Regions from separate parts of the Ruegeria sp. HKCCD9138 genome, predicted to be linked through region 2. Evidence: riboswitches for the same ligand, from Rfam matches in the RefSeq annotation. Region 2 holds a riboswitch; each other region holds the start of a gene.
What was found. A riboswitch is a leader RNA that binds a small molecule or an ion and turns the genes downstream of it on or off. The one in region 2 is predicted to bind cobalamin.
Positions count from the first base shown of each region.

Region 1: it holds a riboswitch for cobalamin, as region 2 does, so the genes downstream of both, AC2TEL_RS17535 (DUF1636 family protein) here and AC2TEL_RS00345 (DUF1636 family protein) in region 2, are expected to answer to the same signal.
Region 3: it holds a riboswitch for cobalamin, as region 2 does, so the genes downstream of both, AC2TEL_RS16725 (hypothetical protein) here and AC2TEL_RS00345 (DUF1636 family protein) in region 2, are expected to answer to the same signal.

Region 1 covers NZ_JBWVAZ010000011.1:92,845-102,982, forward strand. The annotation lists gene AC2TEL_RS17525 (TroA family protein) at 1-387, opposite strand, end outside; gene AC2TEL_RS17530 (ABC transporter ATP-binding protein) at 406-1,191, opposite strand; gene AC2TEL_RS17535 (DUF1636 family protein) at 1,188-1,544, opposite strand; cobalamin riboswitch at 1,647-1,854, opposite strand; gene AC2TEL_RS17540 (xanthine dehydrogenase family protein molybdopterin-binding subunit) at 2,017-4,194, opposite strand; gene AC2TEL_RS17545 ((2Fe-2S)-binding protein) at 4,197-4,661, opposite strand; gene AC2TEL_RS17550 (SDR family NAD(P)-dependent oxidoreductase) at 4,639-5,535, opposite strand; gene AC2TEL_RS17555 (SDR family oxidoreductase) at 5,574-6,389, opposite strand; gene AC2TEL_RS17560 (AraC family transcriptional regulator) at 6,553-7,446, shown strand; gene AC2TEL_RS17565 (LacI family DNA-binding transcriptional regulator) at 7,718-8,746, opposite strand; gene AC2TEL_RS17570 (DUF1989 domain-containing protein) at 8,851-10,138, shown strand, end outside.
Region 2 covers NZ_JBWVAZ010000001.1:64,167-74,304, forward strand. The annotation lists gene cobG (precorrin-3B synthase) at 1-1,117, opposite strand, end outside; gene cobN (cobaltochelatase subunit CobN) at 1,114-4,407, opposite strand; gene cobW (cobalamin biosynthesis protein CobW) at 4,414-5,469, opposite strand; gene AC2TEL_RS00345 (DUF1636 family protein) at 5,472-5,846, opposite strand; cobalamin riboswitch at 5,940-6,144, opposite strand; gene AC2TEL_RS00350 (NAD(P)-dependent oxidoreductase) at 6,229-7,248, shown strand; gene AC2TEL_RS00355 (hypothetical protein) at 7,455-7,898, shown strand; tRNA gene AC2TEL_RS00360 (tRNA-Cys) at 8,086-8,159, opposite strand; gene AC2TEL_RS00365 (protein-L-isoaspartate O-methyltransferase family protein) at 8,384-9,037, shown strand; gene AC2TEL_RS00370 (TolC family outer membrane protein) at 9,134-10,138, shown strand, end outside.
Region 3 covers NZ_JBWVAZ010000010.1:131,606-141,743, reverse strand. The annotation lists gene nudC (NAD(+) diphosphatase) at 1-214, opposite strand, end outside; gene AC2TEL_RS16745 (bifunctional 2',3'-cyclic-nucleotide 2'-phosphodiesterase/3'-nucleotidase) at 393-2,273, shown strand; RNA gene ffs (signal recognition particle sRNA small type) at 2,313-2,411, shown strand; gene rsgA (ribosome small subunit-dependent GTPase A) at 2,573-3,601, shown strand; gene AC2TEL_RS16730 (alpha/beta hydrolase family protein) at 3,631-4,491, opposite strand; cobalamin riboswitch at 4,657-4,879, shown strand; gene AC2TEL_RS16725 (hypothetical protein) at 4,971-5,378, shown strand; gene AC2TEL_RS16720 (protein-tyrosine phosphatase family protein) at 5,380-5,883, opposite strand; gene AC2TEL_RS16715 (DNA polymerase III subunit gamma/tau) at 6,022-7,779, shown strand; gene AC2TEL_RS16710 (TauD/TfdA dioxygenase family protein) at 7,869-8,738, shown strand; gene AC2TEL_RS16705 (YbaB/EbfC family nucleoid-associated protein) at 8,968-9,312, shown strand; gene recR (recombination mediator RecR) at 9,378-9,971, shown strand.

The DNA of each region.
Region 1 (10,138 bases), on a different contig from region 2:
CTTGATGCCAAACGGCTCAAGCGTGTCCGGGGTCACGTCGCCGCCGGGCTTCATGCCGTAATACCAGCCTGCAAAGAACAGGTCGGGTTCGACCGCCACGAGGTTTTCAACAGTTGGGTATTTCGGCGCAAGCTCGGGGATGTCACCGCGCAGCGTGTCGAATTCCGGGCTGGTCTTGTACCATCCGGTGATGCCGGTAAGGCCGACGATCTTGTCCTGCAGACCCAGTGCAAAGGCCATGTCGGTCATGTTCATGTCGTGCACGACCAGGCGTTCGGGTTGCGACTCAAACACAAGCGGCTCGCCGCAATTGTCGACGGTGACCTCATGCGCGGCAGCGCCGCCAGCCATGGCTGTCATCAGCGCCACAGACCAGATGTTCTTCATTTCAGAGTTTTCCTTTTCTTAAGTAGAAACAGTGGTTTTTCGGATATCCAATGCCGGGATCACGCGCCCTTCATGGTGAAAGCACAGGTAATCGACGCCGAATGTGTCGCGAACCCGTTCAGGGGTCAGCACTTCGGCGACCGATCCAAAACCGGTCAGCCGTGCGGATTTCATCAACGCCACATGCGTGGCAAATTCCGGGATCATCACCAGATCGTGGACGATCATGACCACCGTTATGCCCAGTTCGGCAACCAGAGACAGCATGCGCCCCTTGGCGTCGGGATCGAGGTGGTTGGTGGGTTCGTCCAGAAACAGCAAGGACGGATTCTGAGCCAGCGCGCGGGCGATATGAGCTCTTTGACGTTCGCCTCCCGACAACACTGCCATGCGTTTGTCTGCCAATGCGCCGAGGCCCGTCAGGTCCAGAATTCTGGACAGCTCTGCTGCATGCTCCTCTGCTGAACGATCTGGCCAGATCGGAATCTGGCCCAAGGCGACGTAATCTCGCAAAAACAACCTGCCATCCGGAAGCTCCTGCTGGCTGACAACGGCGATCATGCGGGCCCGCTCTTTGGCGGGCATATGTTTGAGACTACGCCCATTGACCTGAACATCGCCCAAACCAATCTCAACGGTTCCGCACAACAGGTTCAGAAGAGTTGTCTTTCCTGCCCCATTTGGGCCGGCGATTGCCAGAATCGCACCCTCGTCCAGCTCGAACGAGGCGCCTTGCAGCAGCACGTCACCGTTGAGCGCATAGTATTCGAGATCACGCGCAGCCAGAAAGGTCGAGGTCGTCATGAGGGCTCCTCCAATCGGATCCGGGGCAAGCGAGAAAGAGTTTTTGAAAATAACGGGCGCGGTCGGTCCGTGGCGTTGGTCCACCCATCCACGCTGTCGCGATATTGGTGTGCAAACTCGGCCAGCGCTTCCACCTCTTGCGGCGTTTGAATGCTGCCGAAGAGGTATTGCGCTTTGTCGACAGCCTGAAACCCGACGGTCGTTGGCTGTGCGCAGCCCGCCATGCAAGCAACGGTGCGAACAGCAAATCCCTCAGGAAGCCTGCCAGTCAGCGCGTTTCGAATAGCGTCAACTGGCAATTCCCCGCCACAAGTCGAGCATATCAGAAGGAAATGATCAGGTGTCTCTGGCATTGCCCGCTCCGCTTGTTGCCAAGCGTGGACAGAAGGTGCCGTTCAGGTAAACACGTATCGAACGTGCCATCAAAGCCTCCTTCCAGGACGCCCCGCCCCGGGTTGGTTGAACATCTGATGGCAGGTCTCCTGACTTGCGGGTCGATGCTTGGCCATCCTTCCCGGTCTCAAGGACCAGTGGCTGTTTGGCGTCGCTCGCCGCTTACAGTTGCGGGGGCAGTCACGGAATTGGCGCCAAATGGCAGACCTCACCGTATTCCCTTTTCATCCCTTGGGTGGACCATCGGGAACCATCACGCGTTTGAGTGCCCGAGAACGCAGGTTGCGTCAATATGGAACTTTTGAAAACACGATTTGCTGGGTGGGAAGTAATCTGTGAACCGCCAGGCAGCTAATCGTACTGGTGCAACATTGGAAATAGGCGATTGGACCCCTGCGCCGATCTAAGAACCGACCGGCGCAGGGTTAGTTGTCATACGAAGCTGACGCCGCTGCTGATCATTGGCAATTCCGTCACCCGCGGACCGGTCGCGGCGATGGCGTTGGCCAGTGCCGGAGCGGACGGCGGGGTGCCGGGTTCACCAACTCCGGTGGGCATTTCGGCGGAAGGTACGATATGAACTTCGATTGCGCCGATATCGCCGATTCTCAACGGCTCGAAATCGGGAAAGTTGGACTGGTCTACGACACCATCCGTCAGGGTTATTTCGTCCCGCATCACATGACCGATACCATACCCGATGCCACCTTCCATCTGTGCCTTGATCACGTCCGGGTTGACTGCAAGTCCGCAGTCGATGGCGCAGGTTACCTTCTCGATCTTCACCCCGTCATCGGCGTTGCCGGATATTTCCACGACTTCGGCCGCGTAGCTGCCAAAGCTTTTGTGAACGGCAATGCCCTGGTTGCGTCCCTCGGGCGCGTTGCCCCAGTTGCCCTTTTCCGCCGCCAATTTTAGCACACCGGCCAATCGCTTCTGATCATTGCCGCTGCCTTCCAGCAGGGCCAGGCGGAACTCAACCGGATCGCGACCTGCGGCACGGGCGGCTTCGTCCATCATGGTCTCCATGACGTAGGCCGTGTGGGTATGTCCGACCGAGCGCCACCAGAGAACAGATGTGGCCTTTGCCACATCGCTTAGACCGATGAACTGCCCCGGGATTTGATAGGGGTTCTCGGTCACGCCTTCGACCGAGCTGTGGTCCACGCCGTTGTGCACGATCAGGCTTTCGAACGCGGTGCCTTTCATGATCGACTGGGCGGCGATGCGGTGATCCCAGCCGGCGATGTTTCCATTTGCGTCCAGACCCACACGCACTTTATGCGCCACGGCGGGGCGGTAGTACCCACCGGTGATGTCATCCTCACGCGACCAGACCAGTTTTACGGGTCGCGAGCGGTCGGTAATCGCAAAGGCAAGCGCGGCTTCGACCTGATAGTCCGCTGTTGGTGTTGCGCGCCGCCCAAATGAGCCGCCTGCGAACACCGTGTTGATACGGATCATTTCCATTGGCAACTGAAAGATCTCGGCAAGTGCGAAATGCGGTCCGGTCGGCATCTGGGCCCCGTCATGCAGGGTGATGCCGCCGTCTTCGTTGGCTTCGATGGTACAGGTCAACGGTTCCATCGGAGCGTGTGCCAGCAGGGGGAAATAGAAGGTCTGCTCGACGACATTGTCTGCACCGTCAATCAACGCTGCTGTGGTTGTTTGGTCCGCACCTGTAACGTTGTACTCGGGATCACTGTTAACCGCGGCCAATAGCTGTTCGCGGATTTCGCCCGAGTCGCGGTTCTCGGCATTGGAGAAATCCCAATCAACGGTTATTGCCTCGCGTGCCTGAAAAGCGGCCCAGGTGGTTTCGGCGTAAACGGCAACGCCTGCCTTGTTGGGCAGGACTGCGGAACGGATGTAACCTTTGATTTCTCTGGCCGCCCCCTCGTCAAACCCGGAAGCGAGGCCGCCCATGCACGGACTACGGGCGATGACGACAACCATCTGATCCGGCAGGTGCAGATCCATCGCGTAAATCGCAGTGCCATTGATCTTGGGAGGAGAATCCTTGCGTCTGACCGCAGCATTGCCGATCAGACGAAACTCGCTGGGGTCTTTCAGGCGCGGCTCGGCCGGGGGGTCGATTTTCGCCGCAGCGGCTACAAATTCCGCAATGGGTGCCTGCCGCCCCACACCTAAGATGATGCCGTTTTCGATCGTCAACGAATTGGAGTCAGCGCCCCAGGCTTCAGCAGCGGCCCGGAGCAGCATGTCGCGCGCCGCAGCGCCGGCTTGGCGGTACTGCATGAATGAATTGGCCATTGCGGTGGACCCGCCGGTGCCCTGAAACTGTCCAAACGCCAGATTGGCATAGCGCGAAGGGTCCGACGGCGCGAATTCGTACTGGATGTCCTCGATCGACACACCCAGCTCTTCGGCGATCAGGGTGGTGAGGCCGGTCGCCGGTCCCTGACCTTTTTCGAAGTGCTTTACGATGGCAGTGACGGTGCCGTCGGCGTCAATCTTCACAAACGGGTTTAACTGCGCGGGCGCGGAACCGGCGGCCAGCGTACCATCCGGGCGAGCGCCAACATAGAGAACGGCGGCAGCGGCGGCAGCGGATTTCAGGAAGCCACGGCGTGAGGTTTTAAGGGTCATGATCAGGCCTCCATCATTTCAGATGCACGTTGAATCGCCGCTCGGATGCGTTGGTATGTGGCGCAGCGACAGGCATTGCCGTTCATGTAGTCGTCAATCTCTGCCACCGTCGGCTTGGGATTCTCGCGAAGAAGCCCGACGGCGGACATGATTTGCCCGGACTGGCAGTAGCCGCATTGCACCACGTCCAATTCAACCCAGGCCGTCTGGACTGCCTGGCCGACCTTGTCATCGGCAATCTTCTCGATGGTCGTTATCTCAGCGTCCTCGACGTCTTCGACATAGGTCTGGCAGGATCGGACCGGTTCGCCATTCAGGTGCACGGTGCAGGCGCCGCAAGCCGCGACACCGCAGCCGAACTTGGTGCCGGTCAGCTTCAATTCATCCCGGATCACCCACAACAAAGGGGTTCCGGGTTCGGCGTCGACTTGATGCGTCTGGCCATTAAGTTTCAGTGATATTGCCATGGCTTAGGGGCCTCCCCTTGGCTGAGTCGTCGGAGTCAGGTTTTTCGAATTCGGCGAAGGCGTCGGAAAAGTCCGGATGCCATCGTGACAGTGCGGGGCGGTTTTCCAGAATATCGCCGACAGCCCAGGCCACCCGGCGCTGGTCGCGTGCCGGCGGTACGTCGTTGTCGGGACACAGGATATAAAAGTCGCCCGCTGTCATGCGGCTGAGCATGTGATCCACGGTCTGCCCCGAGGTCCAGGCTGCATCGGGTTTCTCGGGCATATGGCGCGCGATCATGCCTGTATAAGTGAAGCCGGGTACAAAAAGATGTGCGGTTATTGGCGCCTTTGCTTGCCGCAGGTCATGGGCCAGCATCTCGGTCAGGACCTTCACTCCGGCCTTGGAGACATTGTATCCGGGATTGCCCGGCGGTGTGGTGATACCCTGCTTGGAGCCTGTGTTGATCACCACGGCGGGGCGCGCGGCATCAATCATACGGGGCAAGAAGGCATGTACGCCGTTCAACACTCCAAACAGGTTCACCTCAATCATGGCACGCCAGGCTTCGGGTTCCTCCCAACTGCCCGAACGTCTGGCAATGCCTGCGTTATTCATCAGAACCGCAACCTCGCCTGCATCAAACGCCGCCTCTGCCAATGTCCGGACAGCGGCGGCATCGCTGACGTCTGTTGGAACCGCCAATACGGGTGTGTCCGACTGGGCAATGGCGCGCAGCTTCTCCGAGGCTTGTTCCAATGCATCACCCGGCAGGTCAGCGAGAACTACGCCCAGCCCGCCTTGCACAAACCGTTCAGCGGCGGCAAAGCCAACACCGCTGGCGCCGCCGGTCACGACGGCCAATCCGCCTGCTTCAAGTGCTTGTCTGTACATGATGTTTCCTCCCTGATGCAGTCTGTACCCAAGGTCTTCTAAGACCCCATACGGGCCTTGATGCCGCCAATAAATGTCTCGTCATCCTGTTCCTTGCGGGCGGTCAGAAGTGACTCGGCATCCGCTCCGGCGCGATAACGCAAACGCGGTGAGCCGTCGGTCACCGCATTGCGAATGACCCCAGCCACCATTTCCGGCTCGGAGGCCTGTGCGGCGAATGATTCCATTGCCGCCTGCATACCTGCCACGACAGGCAAGTATTCCGGCATGCTTTCATCTACGGCGAAATCAAACGACCGACCGCCGAAATCAGTGTTGATCATGCCGGGTTCCACAATCTTCACCTTCACGCCGCAGGCCGCGAGCTCGTAGTGCAAGGCTTCGGACAGGCCTTCGACAGCGAACTTAGTGCCGTGGTAAAGCGTGCCCAGCGGGAATGTCATCTGCCCGCCAATCGACGAGATATTGACGATGGTTCCCGATTTTTGCGCCCGCATATGCGGCAATACCGCCTTGGTGACCGCAAGCAGGCCAATCACGTTGGTGTCGAACTGCCGTTCGATCCGTTCCATCGGAAACGCTTCCAGCGGACCGTAGGCGCCATAACCTGCATTGTTCAGAAGCACGTCAATCCGCCCGAAAGTGTCGATGGCCTGGTTCACGGCATCTGTGATGGTTTCAGGTTTGGTCACATCCAACGCGGTGGAAAGGACATTTGCCCGTTTCGCCAGACTACCGGCGTTCTCTGGGTTGCGCATGGTGGCGACGACGTTCCAACCGTCTTCAGCAAACATGCTTGCAGTTGCTTTGCCGATTCCTGACGAGGCTCCGGTGATAAGTATGGTCTGCGGCATTGCTCTGGCTCCGGCAATTCAGTTGCACCGAAGGTAGAGCACGCTGCCGTGAACCCTGTGCCCGATCCTCCGAATGATCTGCCTGATCCTCCGAAGCTTCGGGATTTGTGGTTCTGTGCCGCGCCCGCAACGCTTATAAACTAGGGCAACAGGAGGAACGCCGATGATACCGCAGGAGCTGATTTCAAGTGTTTCCAGCTATGTCCGCGAAAAAGGTGGACTTGGGACAGGTTCTGAAACCGGGGTTGAGGGGCTGTTCGCATTTTGCAGCGAAACCCGCACTGAGTTTGAGGCGACGTTTTACGAGCCGATCATGTGTCTTGTTCTACAGGGCGCCAAGGAAGCGCATCTGGAAGATCGCACGATCCGCTATGGCGCCGGCAAGTCGCTGATTGTCAGCCACGCACTGCCTGTCAACGCCGGAGTGATCGATGCTTCGCCGGAAAAACCCTATGTGTCGCTGGCATTGCGGCTGGATTTGGCAACCGCCCGCAGCCTCTATGACGAGGTCGGCGCGGCTCAGGGGCAGGAGGGGGCCTTCCATTCGATGAGCGTGGCCGACAGCGATGCCGCCCTGATCGATGCAACGGCGCGGCTGTTCCAAATGTCACATGACCCGATCGAGGTGCAGGCGCTGGCTCCTCTGGTCTTGAAAGAGATCCATTTTCGACTGCTGCGCGCCCAGCATGGTGGAATGCTGCGTCAGCTATTGTTGCACGAAAGCCCGGCCAGCCGGATTTCCAAGGCGATTTCGATGATCCGAGAAAGTTTCAAGGCCAACCTGCCGGTGGTTGAACTGGCCGCAGCCGCGGGGATGAGCCAATCAACTTTCCATGAGCATTTCAAGGCGCTTACCTCCACTACTCCGCTGCAATACCAAAAAGAGCTGCGCCTGATGGAGGCCCGGAGGCTCCTGATCGGCGGCGGCAAGTCAGTGGCCTCGGTTGCTTATGATGTCGGGTATGAAAGTCCCACCCAATTCAGCCGGGAATATGCGCGCAAGTTTGGTGTGCCGCCCAGTGACCAGAAATTGTCGTCAGTGTCACTGGCCTCATGACACGTTCCAAATCAGCGATTCCTACACTGTTGCCAAAATCACAAGTCGGGTGAAGACAGGTAACCAAGTCGGCAACCTGTTGCGGTGGCGGACATCGGACCAAGTTGTAACCGATGTTTGGTGTCACTCACTGACTTTTGGGATTGGAATAGCAAAGCGTGGCTTCCAGCCATTTTGCAGCGTGTCCTACAGCTTGAAAGACTCGTGATTTTTCCGATCTCAATCCGTTGTAAACTAATTGGAAGTTGGTGTTTCAACTTCCAATGGATTGCTATTGCGCTCTGCTCCTGTGCCGAATGGCGGAGTCTCTGACCACCAGTTCGGCCTCAAGCCGTTCTGCCTTGGGTCTTTCCTGTTCGGTTATCCAGCGCGCCAGCGCGACCGCGGCGCGTTCTCCCATTCTGGAAACCGGTAAGTGAACCGTCGTCACAGCGGGTACGGCCACGGCAGAGCTTGGCAGATCGTCGAGTCCGACCAACGAGACGTCGTGAGGCACGCTAACCCCTTGCGTCTGTAGGCCAAACAGAACGCCAAGTGCCAAGACATCCGAAAGGCAAAGAATTGCATCCGGTTTCGGAGACGCGGCGCCAATACGCCGACCGATTTCTGAACCGCCAGCAAGACTTATGTCAGTCTCATAGGTTGTAAGTTCGCCTTCCCAGTCCATTGCATTCAATCCCGACAGCCGGGATTGCGTCCGATCGTTGTTATGAGCAGGGCCATGAACGACGGCGACCCGCTGGTGCCCAAGATCGATCAGGTGTCGCAAGGCAAGTTGTGCCGCCGCAGCATTGTCATAGCCGATGGTAGGCAAATGGTTGGTGTCGTCGAAATAGGACGTGATGATCGTGGGCAGCATTGTCCGTTCAATAAGATCATGGAATTCATCGGTATGTGTGGCACCGGTGATGATCAAACCTTCTGCGCCGATATCGACAAGGCCCTGCGCTTTTTCGGCTTCGACCGTTGGGGACGAATCTGTTGTTGCAACAATGAGCGACAGTTGATGCTTGGAAAGCTCACGCTCCAGTGCGGCAAGAAACCGGGCGAAAATTGCGTTGTCCAGAGTTGGCACCAAGGCGCCGACAAACCGTGTTCGACCGGAATTGATGGCCCGGGCAGCAGCGCTAGGAACGAATTTCAGCTCAGCGATAGCTTGCTGAACTTTCTCCAGAGTTTCCTTTTTGACCACGCCTGGTTCATTCAGGACCCGAGACACTGTGGCAACTGATACGCCGGCAGCTTTTGCGACGTCTCTGAGGTTTGCGCGTTTCTTGATTTCAAGGGTTTTGGGAGTCACGTGTTTCTGCGTCCATTTTCCGATCGATCAAGAAAGAGTTGACATATGAAACTAGTTTCATCAACCTCTGTAACTAGTTTCATAACTGAGAATCCGACAAAACCATGCATGGATCGACCATCTTGCACCAGTTCACGAACGCCGGGTTTGTCAGCCCAGGGCGCAAGTTTCCGGGTTTTCCAAAGGCGACCGATACACAGACCTATGTGCTGGCCCCGCGCGAGGCAGTAGTTGCGAAAATGAACGCGGGTGACTTGCTTTCGGTCGAAGGAGTATCGCCGGTGAACCCTCTGGCGGTAGTCGCATTTTCGGATGACGGGTGCTCCAAGCTTGAAAGTCTGGGTCTTGAGGCGAACGGCGTCATCAATCCGGGCGAGTTCAATAGCGATCAATTTTGCGGCTGGGTCGGATCGAATGGCGGAGACGCGGCGCAATCGATGCCAAGCTGCAGGCTGGCGACTGCGACCGATCCCTTGATTCTACGAGCGAGCAGGTCAGTGACCGTCTGGATGATCCGGCCAGCTTCGATTGACGGATTGATCGAAGGCGCTGAAGCCGGCTGTGTCACAGTTTTGCACAAACGGGCGGGCGCGAGCGGACCATTTTTGCCACCGCTTTTGGGAGATACCCGAGACGAATTCACGGTGCCGAGCGGCACCGGGTTCGCCTATGGGCTCAAAGCTGGTGAGTTCGTTCAGATCATCGATGTCGAAGGGCAGCAGTGTTCGGATTTCATGGCGCTCCGCGCGGATGGTCTGGATCGTGGAATCGAATGGATGATCGACTCGACCGCCACCCGGTCGATGGTGCGGCGTGCCTTTCCCGGTCCCGGTCTGCTGGACAAGTTTTATGACCGCGAAATGCGGCCGTTGCTGAACGTCGTTCAGGACACCTGCGGCCGGCATGACACGTTTGGTTTGGCCTGTACCGCGCGAGGTTACGAAGAACGCGGATTCCCGGGGCACGTAAATTGTTCGGACAATATGTCCAACGCACTCGCCCCCTATGGCGTTGGGCGCCGGTCGGCCTGGCCTGCGATCAACTTCTTCTGGAACACCTGGATCGACGCCTCGACCCACCACATCCTGACTGAGGAATCCTATTCGCGACCCGGCGACTATGTAGCCATGCGCGCGCTCGAGGACCTTGTGTGCGTCTCGACAGCCTGTCCCGACGACATCGATCCGATCAACGGCTGGAATCCGACGGATGTGCATGTGCGTATCTATCGCCCTGAAACCCCGATCCGCCGTGCTGTGGCCTATCGTGAAAAGGAAGATGCCCCGATGTCGATCAGTCAGGAGTCCGCGTTTCATGACCGACTGGCCCCGCTGACTCAGCACTTCGCTCCGGCGCGTGATCTTTGGACCCCTGTCAGCTACCCGGCGCACG
Region 2 (10,138 bases):
GTGTTTCGGGGTCGAGCCCGCGCTGGCAGGGCTCATCCCCCGCGCGGCCCTGTTTGACAAGATCAAATCGACCGTTCTGGCCAACCAATGTGACATCGGCAGACCCCATTCTGGCGCATCCCTTGGCGCAGCCGGAGACATGAAGGCTGCCGGGAATACACGAGGCCAATACGCGAGCGATCTCGCGCGTTTCCACCTGCGCCTGCGGGCAGAACGGAGCGCCGGGGCAGGCGTCGGTGGTCATCAGCGGGTCGGTGCCATCCGTGACAAAATCCGGAGCGGGTAACGCCGCCCCGCCTTCCAGCAGGATCAGTCGCCACGGGGTGACCCGCAGGGCCAAGGCGCCACTGTCATTCATCAGATCGTAGAGCTTTCGTGCGGGCAATTGTCCAAAGGCCGCACCGTAGAACGTGCCCAGATCACAGTTGCCGGGTTCCAACGGCGTACCAACCGCGCCCGGCGCACCACCTTGCCATTCCTTCGGAAGTCCGTGCGTTGCAACAGCCCGGGCCATGCGGCGGGTGTCTTCTGTGAAGTTATCGGCAAACCAATTTGCCAGCGCAATCAGGTGGTCGACGGCTTCGTCTTCGGTGACGAGTCGTCCGGTTTTGGACCCGTCCGCGCGCAGGACCATGCCGTCGGGGGCCATCTCCAACCGGATATCTGCAGAGTCCGCTGCCAAAAGTCGCGCAGGGCCAGTGTCGATGGCAAAGCCGAATTTGGCCGGCAGAGCGGGCAGTTCTCCCAGGCGATCAATCAGTTCCTGCGCCAGCCGGGCGGTTAGGTCACCCGTCTGATAGAGTGGTGAGACCAGAATATTGCGCCGCACTTCAATACCGGCTTCGGCATCCAACAGGTTTAGCGCGGCAAGTTCCTGCAGCAACGCCTGATGGTCAGTTTCTTTCACGCCACGCAGTTGCAAATTGGCGCGGTTGGTCAGGTCAATAGTACCGTTGCCGAACTGTTCCGCCAAGTCACACAGTCCAAGTGTCTGCGCGGCAGTGAGGCGCGCTAGTCGGGGTCGTACCCGTACTACCAGCCCGTCGCCCGACATCATCGGTCGGTGTGCGCCGGGGCACCAGCCCTGGACGATGGGTTCTTTTTTCAGGGCGCTCATCCCAGCCCCTCCAGATTGGCGCAGATCGAATTGCTGCGCGTGTTCCACAACCCCGCCTCCAGCAGAGCGCGGAACCGGTCCTGCATAGCTTGGTAAGCTTGCGGGTTTGCCTCTTGCAGGAAGGCGTCCACTTCTGCGTCTCCCAACGTTGCGTCATGATAGAGATCAAAAAGATGCGGCGCGACCGTGCCGGACAGATGTGCGAACGAGGCCATGTGATCCAGCGTCGCCGCGATTTCGGCGGCCCCCCGGGACCCATGCCGTTGCATGCCTGCGATCCAGCCGGGATTGGCGGCGCGAGCATGGACAACACGACTGATCTCTTCAGGCAGCGTACGGGCGCGCGGATTTTCCGGATTGGTGTTGTCCAAATGATAAAGCTGCGCAGTGCCGCCGGTAATCTTCTTGGCGGCCGCGAACCCGGCCTCATGCGTGGCATAGTCATTGGCCAGCAGCAGGTCGGTCTCGGTCAGATCCTGCAGGTGCACGAAGCTGTCCGCATTTGTGACACGCTGAGTGATGCCGTCGACATCCTGCGCGATTTGCTCTCCTTCGATGGCGAAGGAACTGGCCTCAAGCCAAGCTTGCCCGGCCTGTTCGCGCGCTTCGTCCGTGTAAGTTTCGGACAGGTGCGTCATGTTCAGGCCATAGCTGCCCGGAGCTGGGCCAAAGACCCGCACGGCGGGGGCCTGCCCGGCATAGGGGTTCCAGTCCGGTGCCTCGTCACGTTCGGACAAGGCCCGTACCGCCTGACCAAACAGCGCCGAAAGTGTCGGGAAGACGTCCCGGAACAGACCCGAAACGCGCAGGGTCACGTCCAGGCGCGGGCGGCTGAGGTCGGTGATCGGCAGCACCTCGATGCCGGAGACGCGCTCCGAGCCCCTGTCCCAGACGGGTTTGACGCCCAGCAGATGCAGCGCCATGGCGAACTCCTCGCCTGCCGTGCGCATGGTGGCCGAGCCCCACAGATCGACGATCAGCCCCTTGGGATAGTCGCCTTCTTCTTGCAAGTGGCGTCGGACCAGTTCCTCGGCCAGTTTCACGCCCTGCGTATAGGCAGCACGGGTCGGAACTGAGCGCGGGTCCGTTGTATAGAGGTTTCGCCCTGTGGGCAGCACATCCGACCGCCCGCGATAGGGTGAGCCCGAGGGGCCGGCTTCGATCCGTTTTCCGGCCAGCGCATCGATCAGGGCGCCGCGCTCGGCATGGGCCGAAGGAGCTGGGTTGAAGTTACCGGTCACATCGGGGACGCGGCCAAAGATGTGCAGACCATCGCCGAACTGGCTTTCCTTGATGTCGCAGACAAAGCGGTCGATGCGGGTGATTGCCTCGGCGGTGCAGGTGGCCTGGTCGAGGCCCAGATCGCTCTCCAGTCCGATGGCCTGCGCCTCATCCCGGATATCCGCCTGCAGCCGGTCTCGGCGCTTGGGGTCCAGCCCGTCGGCGTTCGAGAATTCATCCAGCAGCGATTCCAGCCGCACCATTCGGTCCGGCGTTCCGCTTTCCTTCATTGGGGGTGGGATATGGCCCAGAGTGACCGCGCCGATCCGGCGTTTGGCCTGCGCGGCCTCGCCCGGGTCATTGACAATAAACGGGTAGATCACCGGCAGGTCGCGGATCAGCGCTTCGGGCCAGCATTCGTTGGACAAAGCGACCGACTTGCCCGGCAGCCACTCCAGCGTACCATGGGCACCGATATGGATCAGAGCGTCCGCGCCGAGGCCCTTGCGCAGCCATAGGTAGAAGGCGACATAGCTGTGGCGCGGGGTGCGCGACAGGTCGTGGTAGTCGTCATCCCGCAGCTCGGGCGTGCCGCGTTCGGGTTGCAGCGCGACCAGAGCGTTGCCGCGACGCAGGGCGGTGAAGTGGAAGGCACCGTCGATGAAAGAGGGGTCGTCTTCCGGTTCGCCCCAGACGGTTTGCAGGTCGGTCCGCAATTTCTCGGGCAGGTCCGCCAGCGCGGTCAGGTAATCGTCCAGCGGCCACGAGATGCGGGCGTCCAGAAGTGTCTCGGCGATCGGCTCAGCCGGGGCAGTGTCATAGCCCTCGGCCTGTAGATCGGACAGCATCGCCTCGGCGGAGGCCAGCGCATCCAGACCCACCGCATGGGCCATCTGCCAGTCCTTGCCGGGATAGGTGGACAGCACCAGCGCCGGCACGTGATCCGCCTTGGGCTTGTCATGCAGGGCCAGCCAACCGGTGACGCGGTCGATGATGGCTTCGATCCGCTCGGGTTCGGCCCGGTGGGCAAAGCGGGAGTATTCCAGATGCGGATCGCGCTTTCCGGGCTCCTTGAAGGATGCGATGCCCGCCGAAATGCGCCCATCCACCTCAGGCAGCACCACATGCATTGCCAGATCGGCAGGGGAGAGGCCGCGCTCCGTCTCGGCCCAAGCCTTGCGGCGTGAGGTCGCGAGGGCAATCTGGAACACTGGCACACCCGCTGCATCCAGAGGGGATGTGCCCGACGCGCCTTTGCCCGAGAATGAGGTGGCGTTGATAATGGCCGCAGGGGTCAGCGCCACGACTTGCTCGCGCAGCCAATCAGCAGATGCTGGCGCCTTCAAGGACGGTGCGAACAAGCCGACCGCCTCAAATCCGCGCGCGTGCAGGCTGCGGATCAAGGCTGCAATCGGGGCAGTGTCAGCTGACGTCAGATAGGCGCGGTAGAAGGTCACGAGTATGCGTTTCGCGTCGCCCGAGAAGGCCTTGTCCACCGGGATAACGCCGCGATCGGGGCACCATGCTCCGCATTCGGGCAGGGTTTTTGCCCCCATCACCGGCCCGGCATAAAGCCCCGCCGCCAATGCCATCTGCGCCAGCGCAGCCTGCGCTGCGACTTCACCACCGGTATCACACAGATGCGCCAGCCGCCGCAGAGTCGAGACGGGCAGGGTGGAATAGTCATCCAGCCGCGTATCTTCGCGCCCGTCTGCCGGCAGAACGGCCAGCGCGATGCCTTTGGCCTGCGCCAGCGCCAGAACCTGCTGAAGACCGTAGGACCAATAGGGCACGCCACCGATCAAGCGGATCAGGATGCCCTTGGCCCCCTCCAGCGTTTGTTCCACATAGGTGTCGACCGACAACGGGTGTTTCAGCGCCGTCAGATTGGCCAGCCGCAGGGTGGGCATCCGCCCCTCCGGCCCGCCCCCGCGATGCCAACCCGCCGCAAAAGCGCCAAGGTCGCTGTCGGAAAAGGACAGCACCACCAGATCCGCCGGGCTCTGGCCCAGATCGGTTGGGGTCTCAGTTTCTTCTAACCCGTGGCTTTCGCGGAAGACGACGTGCATGTGTGGTTACTCGGCGGCCTCGGCAACTCCCACGAGGATATCGCGGATTGCGGCCTCTTTGATGTCGTCATGCTCGGCAATGACCACCAGTCGCGAGCGGCGCTCTTCGCCGGGTTCCCATGGGCGGTCGTACTGGTGGCGCACGCGGGCACCGACAGCCTGCACCAGCAGGCGCATGGGTTTGCCCTGGACGGCGGCATAGCCTTTGACGCGCAGGATATTCAGTTCGTTGGCCAGACGTTCGATATTGGCGACCAGTTCCGCCGGGTCGGTCTGTTCCGGCAGCTCGACGATGATGCTTTCGAAATCGTCATGCTCGTGATCGTGGTGGCCGTCGTGATGGCTGGGGCGGGCGTCCATGTCATCTTCGGCAGCGGCTTCCAGACCCAGCACGACGCGTACATCCACGACGCCTTCGGCCACTTCGACCACGGGCAAGGGGCGTGGGGCCTCGGCCGCGATGATCTCTTTGGCCTTGGCGACGCCTTCCGGGCCGGCCAGGTCGGGCTTGGTCAACAGAATGATGTCTGCACATGAGATCTGATCCTCGAACACCTCAGACAGGGGTGTTTCGTGGTCGATCGAGTCATCGGCCAGACGCTGCGCGTCCACCGCTTCGACATTTGGCGCAAAACGCCCAGCGGCGACGGCCTCGGCATCGGCCAGAGCGATCACGCCGTCGACGGTGATCTTGGACCGGATATCGGGCCAGTCGAACGCCTTCAGCAGCGGTTTCGGCAGGGCGAGGCCGGAAGTTTCGATCAGGATGTGATCGGGGCGCGGCTCCAGCGCCATCAGCGCCTCGATGGTTGGGATGAAATCATCGGCCACGGTGCAGCAGATGCAGCCATTGGCCAGTTCCATGATGTTTTCCGCCGGGCAATCCGGAATTGCACAGGACTTCAGGATGTCACCATCGACGCCAACATCGCCGAACTCATTGACCACAACGGCCAGACGCTTGCCCTGCGGGTTCTGCATCAGGTGGCGCACAAGCGTGGTTTTGCCCGAGCCCAGAAAGCCGGTGATCACGGTGACGGGAAGTTTCTCAAGAGTGCTCATTCTCAGGCTCCAATCGGGGGGATGCGCGAGGCGCAGTTTTTGCGGAAATGCTCGGGGCGCTCGCGCCATTTGACCAGGCCGTCTTCGGTGGCCAGATACTTGGTCGCGCCGTCGACGATGACGTCGACATGATCGGTTTCGTTCAGGTTTTCATAGACGAAGGTCCAGCGATCCGGTCCACCGCGCAACACGATTGAGCATCCCTGATCGCAGTTCGACAGACACTCGACCGGTTTCAGGGTAATGCCCTCGGGCAGGTTGGCCCTTTCCAGCGCCTTGTGCAGAAGGGTGCCGGGCCGTTCCGCGTCGTCTTCAATCGGCAACCCACGGCGGCACGTAGTGCAGACCAGCAGCTCGACTGGCGCCGTCTCTGTCATGTCTCTCATCCCCCCAAATCCTCTTCGCGGGGGACGGGGTTTCATGCGGGCCACGTGTGCGACATGGGCCCGACACCGGAACACCCCGCCCGGTTTCAACTTCGGGTGCTGGCAGGTCTCCCGGCTTGCGGATGTCAGAACGGTTGTTCTGTCGGATGTCCCGCCTTCCCGGCCTTGCGGGCCAGTGGCTTTGGGCACCCTCTCCGGTCACGGTCGCGGGGGCGGCTGCGTTTGACGGATAACCGCTGACGCATTCCCTTTTCATCCAAAAATGGACACCAACGGATGCGACATGCGGCACCGGTGGGCGCCTTGTCAAGCGAGTCGCACACTTCTTGTGCCTCAGGGGGTGAAAAGCGACCTGCCGGCGTCGCTGGGCGGCATGACGTATTGTGACGGGCCATGGTGCCATGGATCGCAGAATGCGAACAGGGAGCGCAATAATATGAAAGTGGGTTTCATCGGACTGGGAAATGTAGGCGGCAAGCTTTCGGGTTCATTGCTGCGCAACGGTATTGATCTGACCGTGCATGACCTGAACCCGGATTTGGTTGCGGAGTTCGTGGCCAAAGGCGCGAAGGCCGCGGAAGGACCGGCCCAGCTGATGCGCGACTGTGATGCGGTGATTACCTGCCTGCCATCGCCTGCGGCCTCGGACGCTGTCATGCAGGAGATGCTGCCCGAGGTCGGACCCGGCAAGATCTGGATGGAGATGTCCACCACCGACGAGGCCGAGGTGAAACGTCTGGGTGCAATGGTCATCGAACGTGGAGGTAAGGCGGTCGACTGTCCGGTCTCGGGGGGATGCCACAGGGCGGCAACTGGCAATATCTCGATTTTTGCAGGTTGTGATCGCGAAACGTTCGAACAGATATTGCCGTTTCTGACAACGATGGGGCGGCGTGTTCTGCATACCGGCGAACTGGGCTCGGCCTCGGTATTGAAGGTGCTGACCAACTATCTGGCCACGGCCAACCTGATCACGTGCGCCGAAGCGCTGGTTACGGCCAAGGCGGCCGGGATGGACTTGGGCACGACCTATGAGGCGATCAAGATTTCTTCGGGGACGTCGTTCGTCCACGAAACCGAAAGTCAGGTCATCCTGAATGGCTCGCGCGATATTTCTTTCACGATGGACCTTGTGAAAAAGGATATCGGCCTGTTTCAGGAAGTGGCCGACCGTGCCGGGGTTCCGTTGGAAATCAATCCGGTAATGATCAAGATATTCGAGGACGGAATCGCCCGTTTTGGGGAGCGTGAACTGTCCCCCAACATTATCAAACGTCTGGAAGAGGCCACAGGGCTGGACATCCGTGCGCCCGGCTTCCCACCGGAGATGTTGGACGACGAACCCGAAGAGCCCGGATACGAGGTTATCCCGCAGAACCGGGCGGCGGGATAACAGGACGACTTTGATCGGATGCCTGCCTAAACTGCGTTATCGAAGGTAGGCATTCCAAAAAATACTGCTGATGCACCCTTGGCACACAATGCGTTACTTGGCGCTTGGCCCCAGACGTAATTGATCTGATTTCTGGATTTTCGGAAATCGGCGTACTCTGTGATTTAAGTCGTTTTATTGTCTGCGGATTTTTAGGGGTGACATAAATGCGGGTTCTCTTCAAACAAGCGTTGGTAGTATTCTGGTTGCTGTGGTGGGCCTTCGCTTTTCTGACTGATTTCATTGGCGGTTTGGAACTGTTGGGCGTAACCTCGACACCGTGGTTTGACGGTCACAACTATCCGTTCCTGAAAAAGACGCTTGAACAATTCGGAGCGTCCACGGCCGTAGATGTCACTCTGTTTGTTGGCATTATTATCTGGCTGCTATTGTCGACCTCGTTGTTTGCCGTCGCGGCAATAACGCCCTACTCAAAAAGGGATCTGTGGCTCAAACGGGTCGACGCTGCGTTTATTGTCTCGCTGGGCCTGTGGCTTGCGTTCTTTCTGTCTGATCAAACAGTTATGAACTTTGATCTTGAAGAGAACCATATGGTTCAGGGGGGCTTTCAGCTTTTGTGTTACCTGACCATCTATCTGTTGCCCGATTGAATGCGCAGAGATCGGGGCGTGATCCGTGTTGAAACGGTTTCTTCGCTGCAAGGTTGTTCAGATATGCGCACGGATAGTTCAGGGAGAAAGCGATCCGGGCCAAGCTCTCAGATGCAATTGCACTTGAAAGGAAAATGCGACTGGCAAAGCGGATATAGTATACGGCCAGGGCGGGTGGCTGAGTGGATGGAGGCGAGTACCGGAATCGAACCGGTGTACACGGATTTGCAATCCGCTGCGTCACCACTCCGCCAACTCGCCTTTTCAAGTAAAATCAATCACTTGCCGTGGTGTGATGGGCGTTCTAACAGCTTTCGCAGGGAACGTCCAGAGGGTTGGTGGCAAAACCGGTGCAACAATGCACATCGCGTGTCGCAATTGACTGCACGATTTTGCCGCGGCAGGATTCCGTCCATGGCCCGTTGCCGCAGGGGATTGGATGTGGCACAAGCCGGTCAAACTCGGGACTATGGAAGAGCGATCATATGACAGATTTCGCGGCTCGGCGCCTAACGATGGTTGATACGCAGATTCGGCCCTCGGACGTGACAAAATTTCCCATCATCGACGCAATGCTGAATGTGGAACGCGAGAGATTTGTACCGGACGCACAGCGCGAGGCAGCCTATGTCGGCGACCTGATCGAGCTTAGTGACGGTCGCTGCATGCTGGAGCCGCGCACTCTTGCGAAAATGCTGGATGCCCTGAACATTTCCAACGACGAGATAGTGTTGGATATCGCTCCGGTCCTTGGGTACTCGACTGCTGTTACGGCCCGTATGGCGCAGCTGGTCGTAGGTGTGGAAGATGACGAAACGCTTGCGTCAGAAGCACAGACCGTACTGGTGGAAGCGGATGTCGACAACGCCATCATTCACACCGGACCGCTGGATCAGGGCGCGGCTGAACACGGGCCTTATGATGTGATATTGGTCCAGGGCGGTGTTGAACGTTTGCCCGACGCTTTGCTGGACCAGTTAAAAGAGCACGGCCGGATCGCTTGCCTCTTCATGGAGGGCGAATTGGGAACTGTGAGGGTCGGTCATAAGTCCGGTGGCCGTGTCACCTGGCGCTATGCATTCAATGCCAGCGCACCGGTATTACCTGCCTTTTGTGCTGAGTGTGCATTTTCGCTATAGTAAGGCATTAGAAATTTTTTGCCTCCTTGATTACTTGAAAACAAGGGCGCAAAGTGCCTGTGAGGCAGTGAAAAATTGATTTGAGAGGGTTAGAAAATGCGTGGGACAGCAGGAAGGAGGCTGGCCAAAGCCTTTGCGCTGGCGGCCGGTATTGCGGTTAGTGCGTTGCCCGAAAGGCCCGCTTGGGCTGACAACATCACCGATGCTTTTATTGGCGCCTACAACACCAGTGGCCTGCTTGAGCAGAATCGGGCCCTGTTGCGAGCAGCCGACGAAGACGTGGCAATTGCGCTGTCGGCGTTGCGGCCAATTATCAATTGGTCGGTGCGCGTCAGCGACCAATACAGAAAAAGCAATGTCAGCACTGCGGTTACCACGATCAGGCCAACAAGTTTCTTTTCAGGTCTGACGCTGAGCCAGTTGATCTATGACGGAGGAGCCTCGGTTCTGGGGAAGCAGTCCGCGCAGGAGACCGTTCTGGCGACACGGCAATCGCTGATCGACATTGAGCAGCAAGTCCTGATCCGCGCGGCGAATGCCTATCTGGGTGTTCTGCTACAGGAAGAAACCGTGGAAATTCGGCAGAACAACGTAAACGTTTCTGCAGAGGAACTCCGGGCGTCACAGGACCGGTTCGAAGTGGGTGAAGTCACCCGCACTGATGTGGCTCTGTCCGAAGCGCAATTGGCCAGTTCGCAAGCGGATCTGGCGGTTGCACGCGGTGAACTGAGCATCGCGCAGGCCGAGTATGTAAACGCAGTCGGCAAGGCCCCGGGGCGAACCGCAGGTCAACCGAGCTTGCCCAACCTGCCGCGTTCCGAAGCCGAAGCCGTCAGCCTGGCGCAGCGCAACCACCCGGCCATTCAGTCCGCGAAGCACCAGGTGCGGGCGCTGGATCTGATTGTTCAGCAGCAGCGCGCCAATCTGGGCCCGAACGTCACTTTGAACGCTGATGCCGGGATCACCGAAAGCTATGACAACGACGACTATATCAACGACGCGACGATCTCGCTGAACTTCAATCAGCCGATTTATCAAGGTGGCGGTCTGGCGGCCGCGGTGCGTCGTGCAATGGCTACGCGGGATGCCTCGCGGGCGAAC
Region 3 (10,138 bases), on a different contig from region 2:
CACCCGGTCCGTTGTGCAACAGATCATAACTCATCGGGATCAATGCCAGCCGGTCCAGTTGTTCACCCTGAACCAACACCTTGCCGCGCCACAACAACACGCAACGCGCAGAGGGGTCGGACTGCGCCGCCAATAGCCTGTCTTTGTCGCCCCGCAGCAGGGCCGCCCGATCCAAGCCGGATCCGCCAAATGTCACTTGTTCCGCGCGTTTCATTCCTGCCTTCCCAGACTGCCGGCAAAAGGGCTGCCACGTCTTCGTCTTGGGCGCAACGGAATTCCACCGCGCGGCAAAACAGCGCTGTCGTTGAATGGCCGCAGGATTGCCCCGGAATTTGCACTAATTCCACCAATCAGTGAAATCATGCATACAACAACATCCAGAAGCTGAAGTTTTGACACCCAATACATCGCCGGGCCAGAAGCCAGAGCCGGTCGCGCATATTCAGATTTTGGCGACAAGCGATCTTCACATGCACCTGATGGGTTTTGACTATTACGCAGATCGCGCAGACCCCCGAATTGGGTTTACTCGCACGGCAAACCTGATCCGTGCAGCGCGGAAACAGGCCCGGCAAATGGGGACACTAAGTCTGTTGTTTGATAATGGCGACTTTTTGCAGGGAACCCCGTTGGGAGACTGGGCCGCCGAGAACGTTGCCGAAACCCATCCCATTGCAATGGCGTTCAATGCACTCAACTACGACGCGGTGGGATTGGGTAACCACGACTTCAACTATGGCCTTGAACTGATCGACCGTCTGGCCGAACAAGTCTCTTGCCCTGTGATCTGCAGCAATCTGCTGCGCAACGACAATGCCCGAATTCCGCAACAAAGTGCCGTACTGCAACGAAGCGTTGCTTGTGACGGCGCCGAATTGCCGATCCGCATCGGCGTGTTGTCCGTTTTGCCGCCCCAAACCGCGCAATGGGAGGCGCACAAGCTGGAAGGGATGGCTCAGGTCGACGACATCCTTACCACTGCACGGGACACGGCGAGCGCATTGCGCCGGCAAGGTTGCGACGTCATCATTGCGCTGGCCCATTCGGGGATTGCCGAAACGGATGCTGCTCCAGGGCTGGAAAACGCCGTCGTTCCGTTGGCGGCACTCAAGCACATCGACGTTGTCATCGCCGGTCACACACATCTGACCTTACCGGGCGACGCGCATGAAGGCGTCGCCCATGTCGACAATTCCGCAGGGCTGGTACACGGTAAACCGGTGGTGATGCCCGGCTTTGCCGGCTCTCATCTGGGCGTCATCGATCTGACGCTTTCCCGGAACGGCACCAAAGGTTGGCGTGTCGTCAAACCCCATGTCGAACTTCGGCCTATCTACTCTGAAAGCCACCGGGCCCCTGTGTCGGAAGACCCCGAGATGGTTCGCCTGTTTGCCAAAGGTCACAAAGCCACGCGCGCGCGCGCCGCTGAACCGGTTGGCCGCCTGTTTGCACCGGTTCACAGCTTTTTCAGTTTTTGCGCCCCTGATCGCGGTCTTGCGTTACTGGCGGCAGCTCAGGCGGCGGCGCTTCGTCCGTTTCTGGCCGGGACCGAATTGGAAACACTTCCACTCCTGTCGGCTACGGCGCCCGCCAAGTTCGGCGGTCGGGCCGGGCCGGGATATTACACAAACATCCCTGCAGGCGAGATTTCGATGCGTCATGTCGCCGATATGCACGTTTTCCCAAATGAACTGCGCGCTGTCGTGGCGACCGGGGCTCAAATCCGTGATTGGCTCGAAATGTCCGCAGGGATCTTTAATCAGGTCGGGGCGGATCGCAGCACCGTTCTGACGAATCCGCTGCGGGCAGGTCACAATTTCGACGTACTGCACGGGTTGCGCTATCAGATCGATCTGTCTCAACCTGCGAAGTATGATTTGGGTGGAAAGCTGACGGGTTCGTCGGGCGGGCGCATACGCAACTTGACGATGAAAGGTCGCCCTGTCCCTGGAAACCAAAAGTTTGTCGTCGCAACGAATAACTACCGCGCAAATGGTGGTGGGCATTTTCCGATGATTGCACAAACGATTTCAATCGAACTGCCCCCCCTGCGCGTTCAGGACATCCTTCGGGACTATCTGGCGAAACAACTGCCCGACGAGCTTTTGGCCGGCGCGCCACAGCCATTCAGTCTGACCCCCCTTGGTGGTGCAAATGCCATTTTGGAAACCGGCACGGCCGCGGAAGCTCATTTGGACGAGTTGTCAGGCTTTGCGCCCCGAGTTCTGGGCCTGAACGCCACGGGGTTTCTTCAAATCGAACTGACGCTCTGACGGGTTGTCATTTCCGGTTTGTGCGCCTATATCCATCGATGAGAGGTTGGCGCGGGCGAGCGCCTCGCCAACCTGGTCAGGTCCGGAAGGAAGCAGCCACAACGAGCCCCGCTTGGGTCGATGTCCAACCTCTCACTTATCCGAACCATCAGCCGCAGGAGGGCGTTTATGATTGTAGCAATGACCCTTCAGGCAACGCGGTTCTGATTTCACCCATCAACTCGACTGCCTGAACACATCGCCCGCAGATGCGCGTTCGCCATTTGCTGGGCTTTCTGTACCTGAACACAGGCAGACCAATGTCATTTACCCTTTCGGACCTGGGATGGTCCTCTCATTTCGCCGCGCAGCAAGCGGCACACCCTAAGTTGAATCCATTCCGCGTAACGGCGGTTCATCGTGATCGGTTGTTTGGGCACCACCCGAACAGAGAAGCAGCTTTGTTGACCGGAGGCCGCCAGACGGGCGATTTCGCGGTCGGCGATTGGGTGCTGTGCGATGCGCAAAACCGCGTTCAGCGTCTGCTGGATCGTCGCAGCCTTCTGAAGCGCCGTGCCGCCGGAACCGGGGCTGACACGCAATTGATTGCTGCAAATGTGGATGTTCTGTTCATCGTCAGCTCATGCAACGCAGATTTCAACCTTGCGCGGCTGGAACGTTACCTCGCACTGGCCCATCAGGCGGGGTGTTTCCCGGTCATCGTTTTGACCAAGGCGGATATCTGTGAAAGCGCTGAGCAATACGTGGATCAGGCGCAAGCGCTGTCCCCACTTCAGACCGTGTTGTCAGTGAACTCGTTGAACGCGCAAGACGTACACCGCGTGCTGGATTGGTGCCCGTCCGGTCAAACGGCTGCATTGGTTGGGTCCTCCGGTGTTGGGAAAACGACGCTCGCGAATGTCATGACCGGATCGCAGGACTCGACCGCCGATATTCGTGAGGACGACGCGCGCGGTCGGCACACCACAACAGCACGAGCCCTGTACCGGATGCGAAATGGTGGCTGGCTGATCGACACGCCGGGTATGCGTGCCCTTCGGTTGCTGGACGCAAAAGATGGCGTGGATGAGGTCTTTTCCGACATTGTTGAGCTGGCACAGAACTGCCGCTTTTCCGATTGCGAACACCAGACCGAACCCGGCTGCGCCGTCCTCGGCGCAGTGGACGAAGGCACCCTGAACCCTGACCGGCTGGTTCGATGGCGCAAATTGCGGCGAGAGGACATGCGCAATTCCGATACCGTGGCGCAAGCCCGTGCCCGTGATAAGGCATTCGGGAAAATGGTGCGCAATGCGACGCGCGGCAAACCCTCGCGCACCGGGCTTTGACAAGATGGGGCGCCGAGACCCGGCGTCCCTTACTTCTCGATCAATCGGGGCCAGACAGCCGCACTTCGGCGCGCAAAGACCCCGATATGACCAATGCCGGTCAGCCCAGTGTCCTGCGGGTCGATGAGGATGCGATTGGCGTCTGGTCCATAAAGATCAGCCAGCCTCCAGACCGCGTTGGGCGGAACCATTTGATCGTCGGTGAATGCGAACAGATCAACCGGTCCTCCGGCCCGGGACCAATCTACCGCGGGCAGGCTGGAACCGGTCTCGGGCACATAGCTGGATGGTGATGTGCACCACTTGCGCCACTGCCAATACACTTGCGGCGGAAGATCCGAGCCGAAGCCAAGCGCCTTGCCGGGCAGATAGCCCAGCATATGCACGGCCAACGGCGCGTGGCCATACCAGAACAACCCGGCCAGCCCGCGATAGGGCCACGGGTGATCTGACAACGTGACCAAGCCCGAGCAAACGCAGATCATTCGGTCGATCATCTCGATATCCGGCTGCAAAGGACCGAGCATTCCACCGACCGAGTGGCCGATTGTCCAGTGTTGCGCGTTCGGAAACCGTCGTCGCATCTCGGCCCGGGCCGCGGGCATATCGACCAGTGCCCAATCTGCCATTGTGACTGTCGATTCCTTCAATCGGCCCGAAAGGGAATGGCCGAAATCCCGATAATCATATGTCAGACAGGCCATACCCCGTTCGGCTGCAAGCCACTGCGCGAAATGCCGATAATAATCCCTTGGCACCCCGGTCGCGCTGTTCAGCACAACAACGGTTTGCGGGTCGGAATGCGGTAAATACAAACGCCCCGACAGCATGGCCGGCCCCGAAGGGAACCGAATATCTTCGGCAATCACCGTATACCGAGCGTCCAACATCTGTTCTCCAGCCCTAACTGAACCGATCAGTTCACTCGCTCAATCGGCCCTATCCACCCCTCCGAGTCAAGGCCGGATTAAGGTGACCAAACGTCCACTTACCGCGCTGAAAAAGTCTCGCGAACCATTGAATGGCCAATCTGCTTGACTCGGCCACACTGCAACCGCTAGCGATGCGGTGATGGTTCCCGCGCCCTCTCACGATGGCCGGGATGAAAAGGGAACGCGGTGCGGTCCACCCCGGTTGATCCGGTTGGGACCAAGTCCGCGACTGCCCCCGCAACTGTAAGCGGAGAGCGATGCCGAAACACCACTGACCGAAAGGTTGGGAAGGTCGGCAAAGCAGCGACCCGCAAGTCAGGAGACCTGCCATCAGAACTTGAAACCGAAACTCGGGCGGGGTGTCCGGGCGGGGTTTGGTCGCAGGATGCAGCCTTTCCCGATCTCTCACCCTTCGTCCCACGCGCGGAGGGCGCAGCATGATCTGGAAGACCGAGACACATCAATTCACAGCTACCATTTGCCAGCGCACCGGCAAAACCTGCCCCGCGCTCGCCCGCATGGCGCGCGCCATGGTTCAAGCCGTTGCAGCAGCAGGGCATTCGACCACGAATGAGTTCGAAATCGAAGGCAGTTCGGACCTGACACACTGCCCGCAAGGATGTTCCGCCCGCTTTCGCGCGCGACCTGACCAGGTGAGAATTTATTGCGGCGCGGATCCCGAAACCAGTTCTGACAGGTTGGATGATTACGCCGAGCTGATGTTTGGAACAGAGCTGACGTCCCTGCCCTCTCAGGCGATCAGCAACCCGCCCTGCGCATTACTGGAAGCGGTAGCGCTGGCGCCCAGCCATCCGGTGCAGGCGGAAGCCTTCGCAACGGCCTGACCTATTGCGAATAAGGTGCGCGGGCGGCTCCCACGGCCCAGCGCATCTGCCCGTCAGTTTCGACGGCACAGGGGCGAATTGCGCGTAGTCGGGACAGCGCCGCCTGGGGCGCTTCACCGTTTTCCACCATCAATCGCAGAACCACCATTCCGGATCGACCACACCCGCCACGACAATGCACCAGGACCCGACCTCCGTGCGACAAAGTCCTCAGCACGGTCTTGCTAACTACCGGCCATCGCTCGACTATTTCGGCTGGTGGTGATCCGAAATCCTCGATGGGCAGATGAACCCACCGGACCCCATTGCTTTTGACGTCCTGGCCAAAACTTCCAGCTCCTCCTTGCGTCAACTCGGCCGCAGAGGTCATAGAGATTACGATGTCCGGCGCCCAGTTTCTGAGCGTGTCCAGATCGGCGGCGTAGTCTCCACCGCGCCCCGGAAGGGGTGACAACGCCAACGTGCCGCCGCCAAGCGGCAAGTCGTAGATTTCAAACTGAGCCATCGGGGTTCCAATTTCACCTTGCCGGCAGGTTCTATCCCGACCCGGCGACATTCAAAACAAATTTCGTTCCGCCCTGCGGTGGACGCGGAGGTCGGGGCGCTCTACGCTGCGGCGTAACTCGAATCCGCCAGAGCAGACATGACCGACACGCCCAGCCCCGCCTATCAGGTTCTCGCCCGCAAGTATCGCCCGGAAACCTTTGCAGACCTGGTTGGCCAGGATGCCATGGTGCGCACGCTCAAAAACGCGTTCGAGGCGGACCGGATCGCGCAGGCCTTCGTCATGACCGGCATTCGCGGGACCGGTAAGACAACGACCGCCCGCATCATTGCGAAAGGCATGAACTGCATCGGTCCTGACGGAAATGGCGGCCCCACGACCGAACCCTGCGGAAAATGCGAACACTGCGTAGCGATCATGGAAGGCCGCCATGTCGACGTGATGGAGATGGACGCTGCCAGTCGCACCGGTGTCAACGACATCCGCGAGATCATCGACAGCGTCCGCTACCGCGCGGCTTCAGCCCGCTACAAGATCTATATCATCGACGAGGTTCACATGCTGTCGACCAGCGCGTTCAACGCGCTGCTCAAGACGCTGGAAGAACCGCCCGAACATGTGAAGTTCATCTTCGCCACAACCGAAATTCGCAAGGTTCCGGTGACGGTTCTGTCCCGGTGCCAGCGATTTGATCTGCGCCGGATCGAACCCGAAGACATGATCGGCCTTTTGCGCAAGATCGCGGATGCAGAAGGTGCGCAGATTGCCGAGGACGCGCTGGCCCTGATCACCCGCGCTGCGGAAGGGTCCGCACGCGACGCAACCTCGCTGCTGGATCAGGCCATTTCCCATGGAGCAGGAGAAACCAGCGCCGATCAGGTCCGCGCCATGCTGGGGCTTGCCGATCGGGGCCGGGTATTGGACTTGATGGACATGATCCTGCGTGGGGATGCGGCGGGCGCCCTGACCGAGTTGGGCGCTCAATATGCCGAAGGTGCGGATCCGCTGGCCGTTCTGCGCGATCTGGCCGAGATCACCCACTGGGTGTCGGTCGTCAAGATCACACCCGACGCTGCCGAAGACCCGACGGTTTCTCCCGATGAACGCGCGCGTGGCCAGCAGATGGCAGAGGCCCTGCCGATGCGTGTCCTCACGCGGATGTGGCAGATGCTGCTGAAGGCACTGGAAGAAGTCTCCGCCGCGCCAAACGCCATGATGGCCGCGGAAATGGCAGTTATCCGCCTGACCCATGTCGCGGATTTGCCAAGCCCGCAGGAACTGCTGAAACGCCTGCAAGACGTGCCTCCGCCGCCCAGTGGTGGGCCCGGCGGCGGTGTTTCCGCAACTGGGAATACCGCGCCTGTGACCCAACACACGGGGCAACCTGCCTATGCTGCATCGACGACCGGAAACAGCGGAGGACCCACGGCAGCTCTGGCACAGGACGTTCAGGCCGCGCTGGCACGCTATCCCACGTTCGATCATGTGGTCGAACTGATCCGCGCGAACCGGGATGGGGTCTTGCTTGAAGAAGTCAAAAGCTATCTCCGGCTGGTGGCTTACCAACCGGGCCGGATCGAGTTCCAACCCACCGAACGCGCCTCGGCCAATCTGGCTCAACGGCTCGGAACCGCGCTGCAAAGGTGGACCGGGAATAGATGGGCCGTGACCGTTGTGAACGAAGGCGGCGGCGAGACGATCTATGAGAAAGAGAACGCCGCCGAAGAAGCGCTGAAGAGCGAAGCCAAAGAGCATCCACTTGTGCAGGCCGTATTCGCTCAGTTCCCGAACGCCAAGATCACCAAAATCGAAACGCCCGAGCAACGCGCCGCCAAAGTCGAGACCGAAGCGCTGCCCGAGGTCGAAGACGAGTGGGACCCGTTCGAAGAGGATTGACCCGGCGCGCGCGCCATGTGTCGCAAATGAGGCAGATTGTTCCAGCGGACGATCGGACCCTGCCATTACGCAGATGATGGAGGAACTTGATGCACACAACACCGCTGCACCCCCGTTTCGGGTTGACCGTTCACGATGTCGATCTGCGCGCAGTCACCAAAGATAATTTGTACCCGGAGATCAGGCAGGCATTCGAGACCCATTCGGCGCTTCTGTTCCCTGCCCAATCGATCTCGGACGAGGATCACATTCGACTGGCCGAGCTTTTCGGCCCACTGGAAAATCGCGAGGCCATGGCAGCAGGCCGTCCTCTTGAGTTTGAGGTTCCCGAACTCACCAACCAGACCAAGGACGGGCTGCGCGCAAAGGATGACCTGCGCCTGCTGGACCTGCAGGCCAACATGTTGTGGCATACCGACAGCACATTTCTTCCAACCCCCGCATTGATCAATATCCTGACCGCCAAGATCGTACCGCCCAGCGGCGGTGAGACCGAGCTAGCCTCGACCCGAGCCGCCTGGGCCGACATGCCGGAGCGTCTGCGATCCGCCCTGAAGGACGCGATCGTCTGGCATCGCCTGTCACATTCCCGGTCGAAAATCTCGACCGATTTGGCGGCTTTGCCCTTCATGACCCGATGGCCCGACCGCCCCTGGCGCGCGATCTGGCCCAACCCCGTCACGGGCGAAGACGCGCTGTTCATCGCCTCTCATGCCTTCGCGATCGAGGGGCTGGGGCATGAGGAAAGCCAGACGATACTCGAGGACGCGTTGGCCTTCTGCACGCGACCGGAATATGTGTATTCGCACCAATGGGCCGTGGGCGACGTTCTGATCTGGGATGAGCGCGCAACCCTGCACCGGGGCCGCCCGTGGGATTATGGCCACCCACGCACGCTCAAATCCATCTGCTGTTCGGTGACAGCGACCGACGGATTGAATTCTGTTCGTGTGGTATGAACCCATTCCGAAAACCAAACCCTCCCGCGTCCGCCACGGGCCATCGGCTGACGCCGATTCCCCTGAGCGGCCTTGGGCCCGGCAGCGCGGGCAGAGCCCGCGCTGCCGGGCCCAAGGGGAGGAAAGGTCTTGCAAAAGACCTTGACGACAGGCGGGAGCACCCTCGCCCCTTGTGCCGCGCCGATGGCATCCGTATTTAGGCCTCAAACCGATTTACAGGAGACGATCGATGCTCAAAGGACTTGGCGGCTTGGGCGATATGGCCAAGATGATGAAATCCGCGCAGGATTTGCAGACAAAGATGACCGACATGCAGGAAGAACTGAACAACATGATGGTTGTCGGCGAATCCGGGGCCGGGCTCGTCAAGGCAACCGCAACCGCAAAGGGCGAGTTGAAAGGTCTGGATATTGACCCTTCGATCTTCAACGGTGACGACAAGGAAGTGGTCGAGGACCTGATCCTGGCCGCCATCAAAGACGCGCAATCCAAAGCGGCCGAACGCGCGCAGGAAGAAATGACCAAGCTGACGGAAAGCATGGGCTTGCCGAAAGACATCAAGCTTCCGTTCTGATACAAGCTCCTGACGGATCTTTGGCCGGGTGCAAATTGCCCGGCCCATTTGCAGGAGCACGCGCCTTGAGTTCGAACAGCGATATCGACAATCTGATCGACCTGATGGCCAAGCTGCCGGGCCTCGGCCCCCGCTCGGCCCGCCGCGCCGTGCTGCACCTGATCCGCAAACGCGCCCTGCTGTTGACGCCTCTGTCAGACGCCATGCAGCAAGTGGCCGTCACCGCCCGCGAATGCCTGAACTGCGGCAATGTCGGCACCACCGATATCTGTGACATCTGCGACAACGAGGCTCGCGCGACCGGAGAACTCTGCGTGGTCGAAGACGTCGCCGACCTCTGGGCGATGGAACGGGCCGGAGTGTTCAAGGGCCGCTATCACGTTCTGGGCGGCACTTTGTCGGCACTGGACGGAGTCGGGCCGGATGAGCTGCGCATTCCCCGGCTCAAGGACCGGGTGATGGCCGAAGGGATTTCTGAGGTCATCCTAGCCCTGAACGCCACCATCGATGGCCAGACCACTGCCCATTACATCGCCGATCAGTTGGAGGGGCAGGTCCGCCTGACCTCGCTGGCGCAGGGTGTGCCGATTGGGGGGGAGCTGGATTATCTGGATGATGGGACGATTACGGCAGCGTTGAGGGCGCGGAAAGAGTTGTAGGTTTGCGCCCGAGTAAGCGTTACAAGCCTTCCCGCAAGCCACCATTATTCTACTTTGGCATTTAGCAATAAGGGCGTTTTATGCGGAAGTTCTTAACGATAGGGGCTGCGTCCTTCATCGGCGTTGTGGTCGTTTTCTACTTGCTGCTTTATCCACCGTTTCCTGTT